Regions from separate parts of the Prochlorococcus sp. G5PB11 genome, predicted to be linked through region 3. Evidence: predicted binding sites of a transcription regulator. Region 3 holds the regulator's gene; each other region holds the start of a gene.

Region 1 (4,682 bases), 740 kb from region 3:
TTTAGTCTTCTTTGAAGTTAACAAGCAATTTTAACAATTAAAATATTAAGTGAATTTCAACTTGTTTTGGTTCTTCTTAAATCTCTCCATAAGCAGGCCATCAAATAGAAATAACCAGCCATTGAAATTATAAAAAATGATGTCATCAGCTTTGCTCAGCAGTGGACATTTGAAAAATTGAAGCAGAACTAACTACTAAAAGTATTCCAAATAAAATTATGTGATATGGAGTAAGCATGTTAAAAAAACAAAAACCAACAAGAATCTAACCAACAAACTAAGTCGATGTTGTAGTGCAATGCGAAGATTTTGGGGGTGGTTACACCAATATTTGAGAATATGAGTTAAAACAATACTGAATAAGTTGGCATGTAATGGTTAGTTTCCTTTTCTTAATACTAAAGCCAGTACTCTTTTTGATGTTGAAAAAATTTTTCAAGAAGCAAATGAAAGCTTTTATTATCAGTGCAATTGAGTGGCTAGTTCTTCAAACAGACAATGATTTAGACGATAAGATTCTTGCGAAGGTGAAAAGTGGAATGAAATTGGGTGTCGTTTGATCAAATGCTTAAGCAAGTGGTAAATGGATTTACATTATTGACTCCATGCAAAACACATTTATATCTGTTGTTAGGTGACTGTAAACTATGACTGAAAAATGTGAAACGAAGTGGTTACCCACTGAAGATCAAATCGATAACATCATTATTCCAGCAATGCAGGGAACGGCACAGCAATACGCTAACAATGCTAGTGATCTCCAATGTCCTCCTGCATTTATCGCACTAATGCTTCGAGATATTGCTGATACTTTTGAAGAAAATGCAATAATAGGAGACAAAGGTTGTGATTGTTGTTAAACCACCTTCAATTCGTCTACTAATTAAAAGTCAGCAAGTTAACTACCCAGTTGTACCAATAAGGTATTTTGTTTGATACTTTTTTATTTGCCTATTAAGCACAAGTAACGAGTATTACCAGAACTTTTTGTGTACTGCTTGCCTTGTTCCTCGCATTGAGACATGTTTTTAATTTCTATTTTTTTCTATTCCGTAAGTACTGTTTTGAAGGATCAACCAAGAACTTTCGGCTTGTGTATTCATAGCTGTCAAAAACATAGCCGATGACAAAAATAATAAATTGCGTTTTATAGAACTTCTCCTAATGTTCAACTCTATCCATAATCAATTCACGTTTTTGGAGAGATTTCCTCTTTTTGTACCCGAACTGGTTAGCACTACCTGAACCGACCTTTAGGTATAGATTATTCCTGGTTATATTCCCAACAGTTGATTCAAATTTCTAAACATTTTAGCAATGACAGCAATTAATAAAATTACTGCCGCTAAGCTTTTAGTTTTAATAAACCTTCCTCTTTTGGTTTTAATAGCAGGTGTTTACCAAATAGGTTCTGCAGTAATAGTTTAATTATTGTTTTAGTTGATTATTGTTTCTGGTTATGGTCAGATGGATTCCTTCCCAAAAGCAAAAGTCAGGTTTAATAAGTAGAAAATTCGAATTTTTAATTGATGAGTTAGCTGAATTGCAGGTTGAGCTTGATTGCCCAGATGAATTCATATTTGATTTCCTTGAAGTTGTTAAAAATCGTTGGTCATCAGATAGTTTTCATTCAAATGCTAGGCAGCATAAAAGAGATAATCCAAGCTCCTACTGAAAATGCGAAATGAAAGTTGGCTTGTGAAAAAAGATCGAGTTTGGGCAATGAGGTTTTTAAAAGATAAACACCCTGATGAAGACGGAACTACATACATAAGTGTTCACTACGCAAGCTGCAGGCTCAGATTCCTACACGGAATTACTCCTCATGTTCAATTACATGAAAGTGAGAAGCTAACTTATGAAAAAGCAAGAGACCTATGGAGGTCGTCAGTGGAAACAGAATGGGAAGTCTCTAATAAACCCTTATGGGAGACCTCTTAAAGCTTAAAAAAAATTAGCAGAATTCTATTTTAAGTGGATATTTAAGAAAAAAAGATTTTGAAATTTGAGTATATACCACTAGATAGTTTTGTATCCAGATGAACTACACGTCCCGTCCATGCATAACATAATAGTTTTTGTAGCAACCGCTACCAAAACGTTCAACTCGTTACTTAGCGAGCCGCATCTCGATTTAAGCCAAGGAACGGGGACTTAAATCAACATTCGGAGTATGGATGATGACAACTCTTCTATATCGTGGACAAAACTATGTCCAGCACAAAGAGCAAAAAGCTCAAAAGGATTGTGTTGAGCTTACTTACAGGCGAAATCACTACAACACATGCAGAAGCGATGCTAAGTCTGAGCTAAACTGCCAATTGGCTTATCGCGGTCATCGCTATCAACATTAGTTTGTTAATTCTTTTTATTAGGCCCTGCTAGGCAGGGCCTTTTTTTTTGCTTAGATAATTCTTGTTTGGTTGAGCAGCTATTAACTCGTACAAAGTTTATTTTTGTTAGCCCTCATAAACTTTGCAAGTAGATGCTGTTGGATGATTACTACATTCTTTTTCCCAAAACTCATCTCTAGTTTCATTGGGAACCGTGTAAGAGAAATCATGCATTGTTCGAATATCACTTAATGCATTTTTGATTATGTTCAAAGGAGTTTTTAGTTTCATAACCCTCCGTATCGGTATATAGATGTTCTAATCGATCTTGTTAAATTTATACACCTCGTCTTTTACTCAAGTTGAATTAACTATTAGTCGTTAACGAATCAAAGATAAGAATTATGGGAGTAGAGGCTATGCTTGAAGCTTTACCAAGTTAAAAAAATATAGTCTGTGGTTATATTATTAGTTAATAATCAATTGATTGTCTCATTTTCTAAATGGTTGTGTAGTAATGAATAATCTTGGATTGAACGATGATAAACGCATTTGAAGTCTATTTACCAATCTGGATATAAGTAATCGTCTCCTATGGGCTCTTCATAGAATTGACCAACTTCAATTCCGAAAAAATATTTTGATAGTTTTGCGAAAAAATTTTCCATTTAAATAAAAAAACGGTCTGTGCAGACTCAGACCGTTAGCGAATTACTTCTTTCCTATCTAAATACATTATTTTAGTTAGTGCGATAGTAAGGAATACCCAACTAATTTGTTTAAGTACAAGCCTAGTCTGTATTAATTGGAATGAGCACTGATAAAGGAGGGCGGTTCAAACTTTTTTTGGAGTTTGAATAATTTATTTACTTTATTCTTTAAAAAGGAACCAAAACCCAAATCAATAAAAATATATAGAAATAGGGAATAGCAAAAAACCACATAGAAAATAAGATGACATATGAATGTGTCTATGAGATCAGATTCTTTTTCATTAGTTGTTTGTTCTTCAACATCTATCTTGGGTGACGTGAATTCACTTATTGAATTAATTGCTATTGGCTCAACCCACCCAAACTGAGCTAGTTCTTGATCGATTATTTTTAGCGTTGAAGTCATAAAAAAGGTGAATATTCAAATATTCACCTTTTTATCGTGTTGAAAATCAAGTTCTAGGTCAACGTTACATTTTTTGGCTTTTTATCTTATTTTGCTTGTAGACGAACACATAATTCCAGTTAATTTCTTCCATTGCATCTTTGAACTGCAAGCATGTTTGCATCCGCATGATTCTTTTCTGTTTTCCAAATCTTATTTGATGTTTGACCAATACAAGCAACTTCGGCTGCGTTTTTTATTCCTACTGGTACTTGAGTTAAAGCCAAGATCATTAAGGCAAAACCTGTTCTAGGTGCATGAATATTTAATTGTAAGCTTTTTAGCCAGTTTTTCATAGGGATAGATCAATTTCTTTTTTAATAATCATTTATAGCTAATTTTGGTATGTATGCTTGGGTTGGTTGAAATGTCTCAAAGGCAAAAGACGAAAATTTAATTAAAAATGTTATTTCCAGAAATAGAACCTAAGGAACAAGGGATATTAAAAGTGAGCCCTCTACACTCAATCTACTGGGAAAGAAGCGGCAATCCAAATGGATCTTCTGTTTTAATTGTTCATGGCGGTCCAGGTGGTGGGAGTAGTCCTTCTTATAGAAGATATTTTGACCCAATGAAATTCAATATTGTTCAATTTGATCAAAGAGGATGTGGTAGATCTTCTCCTCATTCTGAGTTAAAAGAAAATACGACACATCATTTAATTGATGATATTGAAAAACTAAGACAACTCTTAAAAATTAAATCATGGCATGTCTTTGGGGGCTCGTGGGGCTCAACCTTAAGCTTGATTTATGCCATTCATCACACGAAAAAAGTTTTAAGTCTTACTCTTAGGGGTATATTTTTGTGCAGAAAAACCGAATTAAGTTGGTTCTATCAAAAAGGTGCAAGTGAGATTTTCCCTGAAGAATTTGAACTTTATCAGTCTGTTATTCCGCAAAATGAAAGAGGTGATTTGATTAATGCTTTCTACAAGAGATTAACCAGTCAAGATAGGTCTGAAAGATCCAAAGCGGCACATGCTTGGACGAGATGGGAAATGTCAACAAGCTTTCTTATTCAAAAAAAATTATCCATTAAAAAAGCTGCAAATGATAATTTCTCAGATTCTTTTGCCCGTATAGAATGTCATTATTTTGTTAATAACATTTTTTTAAAGGAAAATTATATTTTAAATAACATCAATAAGCTAAAAGATATTCCAGTTTCGATTGTTCAGGGAAGATATGA
Region 2 (4,682 bases), 410 kb from region 3:
ATTTAATTTTATTTAAACTTGAACGTAAACAAGAAATTTTTAATTCACCATTTTCATCTGTAGGAATTCTTTGTAAAGATTCCTTTTTTAAGCCCATAATCCTTAGAGCTTTCAAGAATGAAATATGACAATCATCACTAGCAAAAAAGACAGCACTAGGATCGCTTGCTAAACCAGCAATATTTCTTGCCATTACTAAAGCCATTAAATTACTTAAACTTCCTCCGCTAGCTGCTACCCCTCCAGACGAATTACCCAAACCCAATCTCTGACAAAACCATTTGCAAAGGTTTCTTTCTAAAGATGACAAGCTGGGCGATAATTCTTCTGCTAAAAGATTATTGTTTAAACCTGCACAAATCAGTTCTCCTACTATTGAAGCTGATAAAGGGGGTGGGTCTAAATGAGCAAGCGATCCTGGATGGGATGGTCGATAGGAACCATTCATTATCAATTTAAGTTCGCTCAACAAAACATTATTAGAGACGCCTTCTCTCCCTGGATAAACATCAGGCAATTCAACGGAGTCAGGAAATGGAGATTGACTACCCGACTCAGCAAACCAATCACAAAGATTACTTGAGGCTTCTGCAAGTAAAGATTGCAATTCTCTATCTAAATTGTGAGGAGATGCGAAAGGGTCCAAAGAAAATAAGTCTCTATTTGTGGTATTGGATAATCAAGTTCAAACCAAAAAAATGATTAATCTGTAGATAAACATTTTATTTGATAATTCTCCAAAGATCTAAAAATTGTCAAACCCAATCGCTCTAAGTCAGGAAGAAAAAATACAGTGGATGAGAAGATTGCTTACCAAAGCAAACCTTGTAGGAGAGAGAGGTGAAGTCCCTATTGCTGCAGTTATTCTCGACAAAAGAGGAAGATGTATTGGCTATGGGGGCAATAGAAGGGAAAAAATGAAAGATCCTTTAGGTCATGCTGAGTTAATAGCACTCCGACAAGCTTCTTGGATAAATAGTGATTGGAGATTTAATGACTGTACATTGATAGTAAATCTAGAGCCATGTCCAATGTGCGCAGGCGCTTTAATACAAGCAAGGATGGGAAAGATAATCTATGGATCGGAAGACCCAAAAAGAGGAGCACTAGGTGGAACTATAAATCTCGCGGAACATAAAAGTGCCCATCACAAAATGATTATCGAGAGAGGTCTAATGGAAGAAGAATCAAGAAAGATTATCGTGGATTGGTTCAAAGATAAAAGAGTTAACCAAAGAAAATATATTATCTAAACTTAGGTAGTTCAGTTTCGAAAATATTTAATATTCTATCTACATTTGTAGAAGTCGAGTTATATCCCATTAATCCTATTCTCCATACTTTTCCAGCCAGATCACCAAGACCACCTCCTATTTCAATACCAAAGTTACTTAGTAAATGATTCGTAAAAGCCTTGCCATCAACACCGTTAGGTATTTTCACAGTAGTAAGAGTAGGTAAGCGTAATTCTTCTTCGACATGTAACTCTAAGCCAATATTTTCCAAAGAATTCCAAAGCGATTCTGCATTCTTTCTATGTCTATCCCATGAAACTTCCAATCCTTCTTTAGCTAACAATCTAAGCGCTTCTCGAATACCAAAATTCATGTTTACTGGAGCAGTGTGATGATATACACGATCACTACCCCAATATTTATTAAGTAAAGATACATCTAAATACCAGTTAGGAACCTTATCTTTTCTTTTGCTCATTTTATTTTCAGCCCTCTCATTCATTGAAAAAGGTCCTAATCCTGGCGGGCAACTTAATCCTTTTTGACTGCAACTGTAAGCCAGATCAATTTTCCACTTATCCAAATAAAGAGGAACACCTCCCAAAGAAGTTACAGTATCAACAAGAAGTAAACAATTATATTTTCTGCATAAATCACCAATTCCATCCATGGGTTGACAAACACCTGTTGAAGTTTCGGCATGAACAATTGCTAAAACTGCTGGATTATGTTTTTTCAATGCATCTTCTATTTCATCAAGTGAAAAAGCATTACCCCAATCTTTATGAATGGTTTCTACATTTGCCTTATATCTGCCTGCCATATCAGCAAGACGATGGCCAAAATATCCTTTTATGGCTACTAAAACCGTATCCTCTGGCTCGACTACATTTGCCAGTGTTGCCTCCATCGCGGCGCTTCCTGTCCCACTCATAGGGAGTGTTAATCGATTACTGGTTTGCCACGCATATCTAAGTAACTCTTGCACCTCACTCATCAAGGCCACATAAAAAGGATCTAAATGACCAATTGGTGGCTGAGAGAGCGCTCTCAAAACAGCAGGATCTGCATTTGATGGGCCTGGCCCAAGTAATAACCTTTCAGGGGAAACAGTTGGACCAAAATCTTTACGATGTTGATTATCAACAGAAGGAAGAATTTGAGTGGCCAAGAAAACAGATCGGTATATATATTTGAGCCTAAAAGGCGATAGGCAAAGTCGGGGTGTTTTTTTTAGGGATTGCAATAGGAATTTGCTAGATATGCCCTAGAAGCCAAAAAACAATCATATTTTTCTGTTAAAAATCTAAAAAAAGTGCTTCTTGATACAAAAGGAGATGCAATAGCTTATTACGTTCATAATTGATTAACTATGTTTGTAAATCAAATTGATCATGAGTAAGACCTCTCAAGATGTTCTTCGTCAAATTAAGGATGAGGGCATTGAGCTAATAGATCTAAAATTCACTGACTTACATGGCAAATGGCAACATTTAACCGTAACTTCAGATCTTATTGAAGAAAGCTCTTTCTCAGAAGGTCTCGCTTTTGATGGTTCTTCTATTCGCGGATGGAAAGCTATAAACGAATCAGATATGGCTATGGTTCCAGATCCATCAACAAGCTGGATAGACCCTTTCTACCATCACAAAACTCTTAGCTTAATTTGTTCAATTCAGGAGCCAAGAAGTGGAGAACCATATTCCAGATGTCCAAGAGCTTTGGCACAAAAAGCATTGGATTATTTAGGAAGCACTAGTGTCGCAGATGCTGCATTCTTTGGCCCTGAACCAGAATTCTTTATTTTTGATGACGTTCGATACAATTCAGGTGAAGGTGGGAGTTTTTATAGCGTAGACACCATTGAAGCTCCCTGGAACACAGGTAGAGTTGAGGAGGGTGGCAACCTTGGATACAAGATTCAACTCAAAGAAGGATATTTCCCTGTCTCTCCAAATGACACTGCTCAAGACATGAGGTCTGAAATGCTTCTTTTGATGGGTGAACTAGGAATACCTATTGAAAAACATCACCATGAAGTAGCAGGAGCTGGGCAGCATGAACTAGGGATGAAATTCGCACCCCTAATCAACGCTGCAGACAATGTGATGATTTATAAATACATTGTCAGAAATGTAGCCAAGAAATATGGCAAGACCGCAACTTTCATGCCTAAGCCAGTTTTCAATGACAATGGAACAGGAATGCATGTTCATCAAAGTTTATGGAAAAGTGGTCAGCCTTTATTCTTCGGAGAAGGTACTTATGCCAATTTATCTCAAACAGCTAAATGGTACATAGGAGGGATCCTGAAACATGCGCCTTCATTCCTTGCATTTACAAACCCAACTACCAACAGTTACAAAAGATTAGTTCCTGGTTTTGAAGCACCTGTTAATTTAGTTTATTCACAGGGCAATAGATCAGCGGCCGTCAGAATTCCTTTGACTGGGCCAAGTCCAAAGGCAAAGAGACTTGAATTCCGATCCGGTGATGCATTAGCCAACCCTTACATTGCTTTCTCTGCAATGATGATGGCAGGTATTGATGGGATCAAAAATCAAATCGATCCTGGTGATGGAGTTGATGTTGACCTTTTCGAACTTCCTTCAGAAGAATTATCAAAAATAGATACTGTTCCATCCTCGTTGAATGATGCATTGGAGGCATTGAAAAGTGACAACAAATATTTAACTGAAGGAGGAGTATTTACCAACGATTTCATTGACAACTGGATAGATCTTAAATACGAAGAAGTTCAACAGTTAAGGCAAAGACCACACCCTCATGAATTCACTATGTACTACGACGCCTAAAGCAAACTCTTAACTATAAAATTAAAGCTAAAAAAATTAGGGACAAAGCAAGAATTTTGCATTCTCCTTAATTTTTTTTTTAGTTAACTGGTCACTAATCAATCGAATCTGTTAGATAATAAAAAAAATTAATCAACGGTTTATGGCAACGCCAAGCCTTAAAAAATTTGCTTATCACACTCTTCAACAGGGGAAAACACTGGCTGGCTTAGCTCATAAAGAGTTGAGTACTAAATTAATGGAAGTTTTTGCACCAGAAGTTGTCCCCGATAATTTTCCAATTGATCAAGAGTTATTAAAAGAAGTTAGAAGATCGATGGAACGACTTGAAAAAGTTGATTGGCAAGAAGCAGAGGCAGGCATTTATCCAAAATCTCAACTTTTCGAAGCACCTTGGTTGGAATGGGCAAAAAAATATCCTTTAATTTGGCTTGATATGCCCAAAACCTGGGAAAGACGTAAAAAGAATAAAACGAGAGAAATTCCGCGAAATGTTAACGAGGAAGATTACCCAAGTTACTATTTACAAAATTTTCATCATCAAACAGATGGATATTTAAGTGATCATTCCGCTGAAATTTACGACTTACAAGTTGAAATACTTTTTAACGGAACAGCCGATGCTATGCGA
Region 3 (4,682 bases):
TGCCTTGCCTATCGTTATAAGTAGTCTCACAAGGGTCACCTTCAAAGAAAAGTAATTGACAAATTCCTTCATCAGCATAAATCCTGCAGTCCGCCCCAGAACTGTTACTAAATTCAAGTGTTAGATGACCTTCCCAGCTTGCTTCTGCAGGAGTTGTATTGACAATTATTCCTAAGCGAGCATAAGTACTTTTGCCAAGACAAATAACAGTAATATTTGGAGGGACTTTCATTTTCTCTAATGCCACTCCAAGACCATAAGAGTGAGCAGGTAAAATAAAATATTTACCATCCTGATCTTCTTTTAAATCGGTAGGTTCTAGATTCGCAGGATTAAATTTTTTTGGATTCATTACTGTTCCTGGAACATGTTTGAAAATCAAAAATTCTTTTGAGGATAGACGCAAATCGTATCCATAAGATGAGCAACCAAAGCTTAAAACAGGTGATTTTTTTGATTCAGGTTCAAGATGCCTTATTAGTTTTTCTTGAAATGGTTCAAGCATTCCTAAAGAAGCTTGCTGTGAAATCCAACGATCGTTCTTTAACATTTAATTGCAGCGTAATTCGGTAATTTGATCAGCCATCTCAATCACTTTAGGAGGAATTGATTGTCCCGTAAGAATAATATCTGTAGATGATGGGCGGTTATTGATCATAGAAATCAAATCAGTTTCTTCTATCAAACCAAGGCTAATTGCCATACCAATTTCATCAAGTACGATTTTGTCTAACTTTTTTTCAACTATACGTTTTTTACAAAATTCCCATAGTTCTTTAATTGCTTTCTCTTCATGTTTTTTCTTAAAAGATAAATTTTCTTCTGGCAACTCTCCAGGTAAGCAAGTTTCAATAGCTGGTCTTAACCACTCCAGTCGACCACAAAGATTTACTGCTCCATGGGGACCTTGATTGACTCCGCCTTTCAAGAACTGAGATATTAAAACTTTGCTTCCCAAGCCTGCAGATCGTAGCGCCTCGCTTAGAACAATAGAAAAACTACCTCTAAAAGGAGAGGTGTGTATTTGTAATTGGCCTTGTGTTTTAACTAGTTGTAAAGGTTTTCTATCTGGAAGAGCCCTAAGAGAAGGCCCTTTGGCTAGTGACAAATCCTCTCGTTGAGCATTGATGCTTGATCCTGCATTCATCTCAAATTCGATCGTAACGTCGTAATTTTAATCTAGCGCTTTAAAATTTGTAATCAACCAAAGAACACTATCTGTGGTGTATGAGGTAAAATTTTTTAACTTTTAAGATTCTTCGGAGCTTTGAAGGGGTTTAAATCTATAGACCAATTTTTTGAATACTTTTCAAGTTTATTTTTAAGCATGCGGATTTTAAATAGTAGAATTCAGAACGAGGAAAGAAATTGAGATGGGGATTAAGGGTGAAAAAAGTCGCCATGGCTACATATCGTTTTTTCACAACTTATTAATGTTCTCAGAACGATCAATTAAATATGGTCACTTCATTTCGTGGCTTTACCCGTTTCAACCAACAAAAAAATAGCCATATGGCTGTTAATTCATCATCAAATTCTTTGCCTCCAACCAACACTTTGTTGGAAGTAATTAAGTCTTTAGATGGTGTCTCTACTGAAGTCGTAGATAGGTCAAAAACAATTTTTTTCCCTGGCGATCCAGCAGAAAGGGTTTACTTGATTAGGCGTGGTGCTGTTCGCTTGAGCAGGGTATATGAAACGGGTGAAGAAATTACAGTTGCTTTATTGAGGGAAAATAGTCTTTTCGGAGTTTTATCTTTATTGACAGGGAATAGATCAGATCGTTTTTATCATGCAGTTGCATTTACTCGTGTGGAACTCGTAGCGGCCCCCGCAACTTCGGTAAGGAATGCAATTGAGCAAGATGCTTCAGTTGGTTTGCTTCTTCTACAAGGTCTATCCAGTCGAGTACTTCAAACTGAGACAATGATTGAAACTTTAACTCATAGAGATATGTCTTCTCGGCTTGCCAGTTTTTTGCTGGTTTTGTGCAGGGACTTTGGTGTACCTGGGGAAAAAGGTGTAACAATTGACTTAAGGCTTTCACATCAAGCTATTGCTGAAGCTATTGGTTCAACCAGAGTAACTATTACACGACTACTTGGTGAGTTAAAAAGTTCATCATTGTTGGCAATAGATAGGAAAAAGATAACTATATTCGATCCAATAGCCTTAGCAAAAAGATTTAATTGAAGGCCATTGCATACTAAGGTTTAGGAGGTTTGCTTAATTCCACTTCTTCTTTCTTTCTGTGACAGTCTGGCTGAAAATTCTTTTAATATTAATCCTAGGTGGAATACTATCTACTTTAGGAGATCGCTTAGGTTCTAGAGTTGGTAAGGCTCGTTTAAGTATCTTTAAATTAAGACCAAAAAGTACTGCTGTTTTAATAACTGTTTTTACTGGAAGTATTATTAGTGCTATTTCATTTGCAACAATGATTGTATTTGATAGAGATTTAAGGGTCGGATTATTTCAATTAGAGGATATTCGAGAAAAGATTATAGATAGTGAAAAAGAATTAAAAAAATTAGAAAAAAATTTATATGCTTTTAGAAGTGGAAATGTAGTAATAACTAGTGGCCAGACTTTAGTAACTAAGACCATTAAATTAAATAAAAATAGTGATATAAAAAAAATTATCGAAAGTTTATTGCAGCAAGCTAATCTTTATGCTTTTAATTTAGTAAAAACAAATCAATCTAATTATAGAAGGATATTATTAGTTCGTAAAGATGATATTGAGAAGCTTGAGAGTAAAATATCTGATAACAGAAGTTGGGTTGTTAGAATTAAATCAGCAGGAAATATACTTAGAGGTGAAAATTATGTTTATGCATTTCCAGAGGTCACATTAAATAAAATTATTACAAGTAAAGGAGAGGTTATTGCTTTAGAAAATATATCTTTATCTGATTCTGACTCTGAATCGATTAGTAAAAAGATTAATCTTTTAATGGCTTCAACTTTGGCAGAGGTTAGGCGACGAGGATCGTTAAGTTCTGAGTTGCAAATTAATGCTAATCAAATTAATAATTTAGGAAAGTATCTAGTTAGTAAAAAAAAGGGACAATTTCAAATAATTGCTAGAGCTGTTGATACTCATCAAAGTGCAGATAAAGTCTCTGTATCATTAGAGCTAAAGTCTTTAGAAGAAATTATTAGAAGCAAGAATTAAATGAGTTTTTATATATCAATAGATCCAGGTAATAAAAAATGTGGCTTATTGTTGGCTGATATTAAGTCCAGAAAAGTAATTGAAGCAGGGATAACTTCGTTAAATAAATTTTCTGATTTAGTTTCGTTTTGGAGTGAAGATTATGATATCAGTAAGATAATCATTGGTGATGGAACAAATTGTAAGTATATAAAGAATGAATTAAAACGAAAAAAATTTTTTGATCTAAATTATGTGAATGAAAAAGGATCAACTTTACGAGCAAGGTTTCGATATTGGGAAATTTGGCCCCCAAATTATTTTATTCGTTGGCTTCCGAAAGAAATCCTTTTCCCTCCTGAAAATCTTGATGCCATTGTCGCTTTGATTTTATTGGAAGATTTTTTAAAATCTTCATTGATCTGGCCTGATAATCTAGATATTAAAATTTGGCCCTAACTGTAAAAATGTAATCTCCGCCAGACTCAAGTTTGTAATCAGCTTTTACTAAATACCTTTCTAAGGCATCTTTTATTAAGGCTCTTCCAAGTGGTGGTTCTACAAAAAGTTGTCCCCTGTGAAAAGCCCAAATAAAACTCCATTCGAAATCCCCTGCACGAACAATCCCTTCAACCTTCTTTTGATTAAAGCATTGCTTATGAATTTGAAGATATGCAGTAGTGGATGGTTTGTTATTCATTCTCAAACAGTTATGATTTTTCAGGCTTGTAAGAATTTAGTCGAGTAGTTATATTTTCCCAATTGTTTGATGTGATTGAATCAATACAACTAATAATTTCCTGAATGATCAAATTTAATACTATAAATTCTTCTTTTGAAAATCTACCTAAGACATGAGATACAGTTTTAGATTTTCTGTCTTGTTGAATCTCACTTGGGGGCCCTATCCCAATCTTTAATCGCTTAAACTCAGCAGTCCCTAGATGTTTGATGATACTTTTTAATCCATTATGACCGCCTGAACTACCCTTAGAGCGGACTCTTATTTTCCCTAGAGGTAGATCCATATCATCTACTAAGACTATTAATTGATGATTTTCAAAATTAAACCAATCCTTTGCTGATCTGACTGATTTTCCACTTTCATTCATGTATGTATTAGGCATTAATAGTCTTGTTTGTTCTATACCTGAGCCATAAGCACAAGTCCTACCAAATAATTTTTTGCTTTCACGAAAGCTACAATTATTTTTCTTTGAAATCTCTTCTAAAACCATGAAACCAACATTATGTCGAGTTTTCTTGTACTCAACTCCTGGATTTCCTAAACCAACTAGTAATTTTATGTTATTGCCCAACATATCAATTAGATAGAATCTTTTTGATTCTAAAAGTTAAATATATTTATTTAATTTTGGAGAAATTAGTTTTCTTTCTCCAAAATGTCTTCATTTGAAGACTCTTCTTCTGTCATGGCGTTTTTGATTTCACGTTCAAATTCCGTAGAGGCGCTTTGAAGACCTTTGAGAGTTTTACCAATAGTTCTTCCAAGTTCAGGAAGACG

Evidence for each region. The regulator NtcA, encoded in region 3, controls nitrogen genes in cyanobacteria. The targets are predictions, from matches to a motif close to GTANCNNNNGNTAC.
Region 1: AC6EI0_RS02820 (DUF4278 domain-containing protein) is a predicted target of NtcA. The motif match lies at 2,081-2,094, and genes of this name have one in related genera.
Region 2: glnA (type I glutamate--ammonia ligase) is a predicted target of NtcA. The motif match lies at 2,551-2,564, and genes of this name have one in related genera.

What each region holds. Positions count from the first base shown of each region.
Region 1 is NZ_CM186287.1:468,115-472,796, reverse strand. It holds gene AC6EI0_RS02835 (hypothetical protein) at 648-860, shown strand; gene AC6EI0_RS02830 (hypothetical protein) at 1,460-1,675, shown strand; gene AC6EI0_RS02825 (DUF1651 domain-containing protein) at 1,678-1,941, shown strand; gene AC6EI0_RS02820 (DUF4278 domain-containing protein) at 2,178-2,354, shown strand; gene AC6EI0_RS02815 (hypothetical protein) at 2,460-2,624, opposite strand; gene AC6EI0_RS02810 (hypothetical protein) at 3,135-3,452, opposite strand; gene AC6EI0_RS02805 (hypothetical protein) at 3,572-3,787, opposite strand; gene pip (prolyl aminopeptidase) at 3,895-4,682, shown strand, end outside.
Region 2 is NZ_CM186287.1:144,118-148,799, reverse strand. It holds gene AC6EI0_RS00765 (pyridoxal phosphate-dependent decarboxylase family protein) at 1-646, opposite strand, end outside; gene AC6EI0_RS00760 (nucleoside deaminase) at 798-1,253, shown strand; gene AC6EI0_RS00755 (pyridoxal-phosphate-dependent aminotransferase family protein) at 1,246-2,406, opposite strand; gene glnA (type I glutamate--ammonia ligase) at 2,630-4,051, shown strand; gene AC6EI0_RS00745 (class I SAM-dependent methyltransferase) at 4,194-4,682, shown strand, end outside.
Region 3 is NZ_CM186287.1:1,625,878-1,630,559, forward strand. It holds gene dcd (dCTP deaminase) at 1-550, opposite strand, end outside; gene AC6EI0_RS09395 (cob(I)yrinic acid a,c-diamide adenosyltransferase) at 551-1,147, opposite strand; gene ntcA (global nitrogen regulator NtcA) at 1,459-2,193, shown strand; gene AC6EI0_RS09405 (DUF3084 domain-containing protein) at 2,252-3,178, shown strand; gene AC6EI0_RS09410 (RuvC family protein) at 3,179-3,616, shown strand; gene AC6EI0_RS09415 (DUF3146 family protein) at 3,600-3,857, opposite strand; gene pth (aminoacyl-tRNA hydrolase) at 3,868-4,479, opposite strand; gene AC6EI0_RS09425 (TatA/E family twin arginine-targeting protein translocase) at 4,542-4,682, opposite strand, start outside.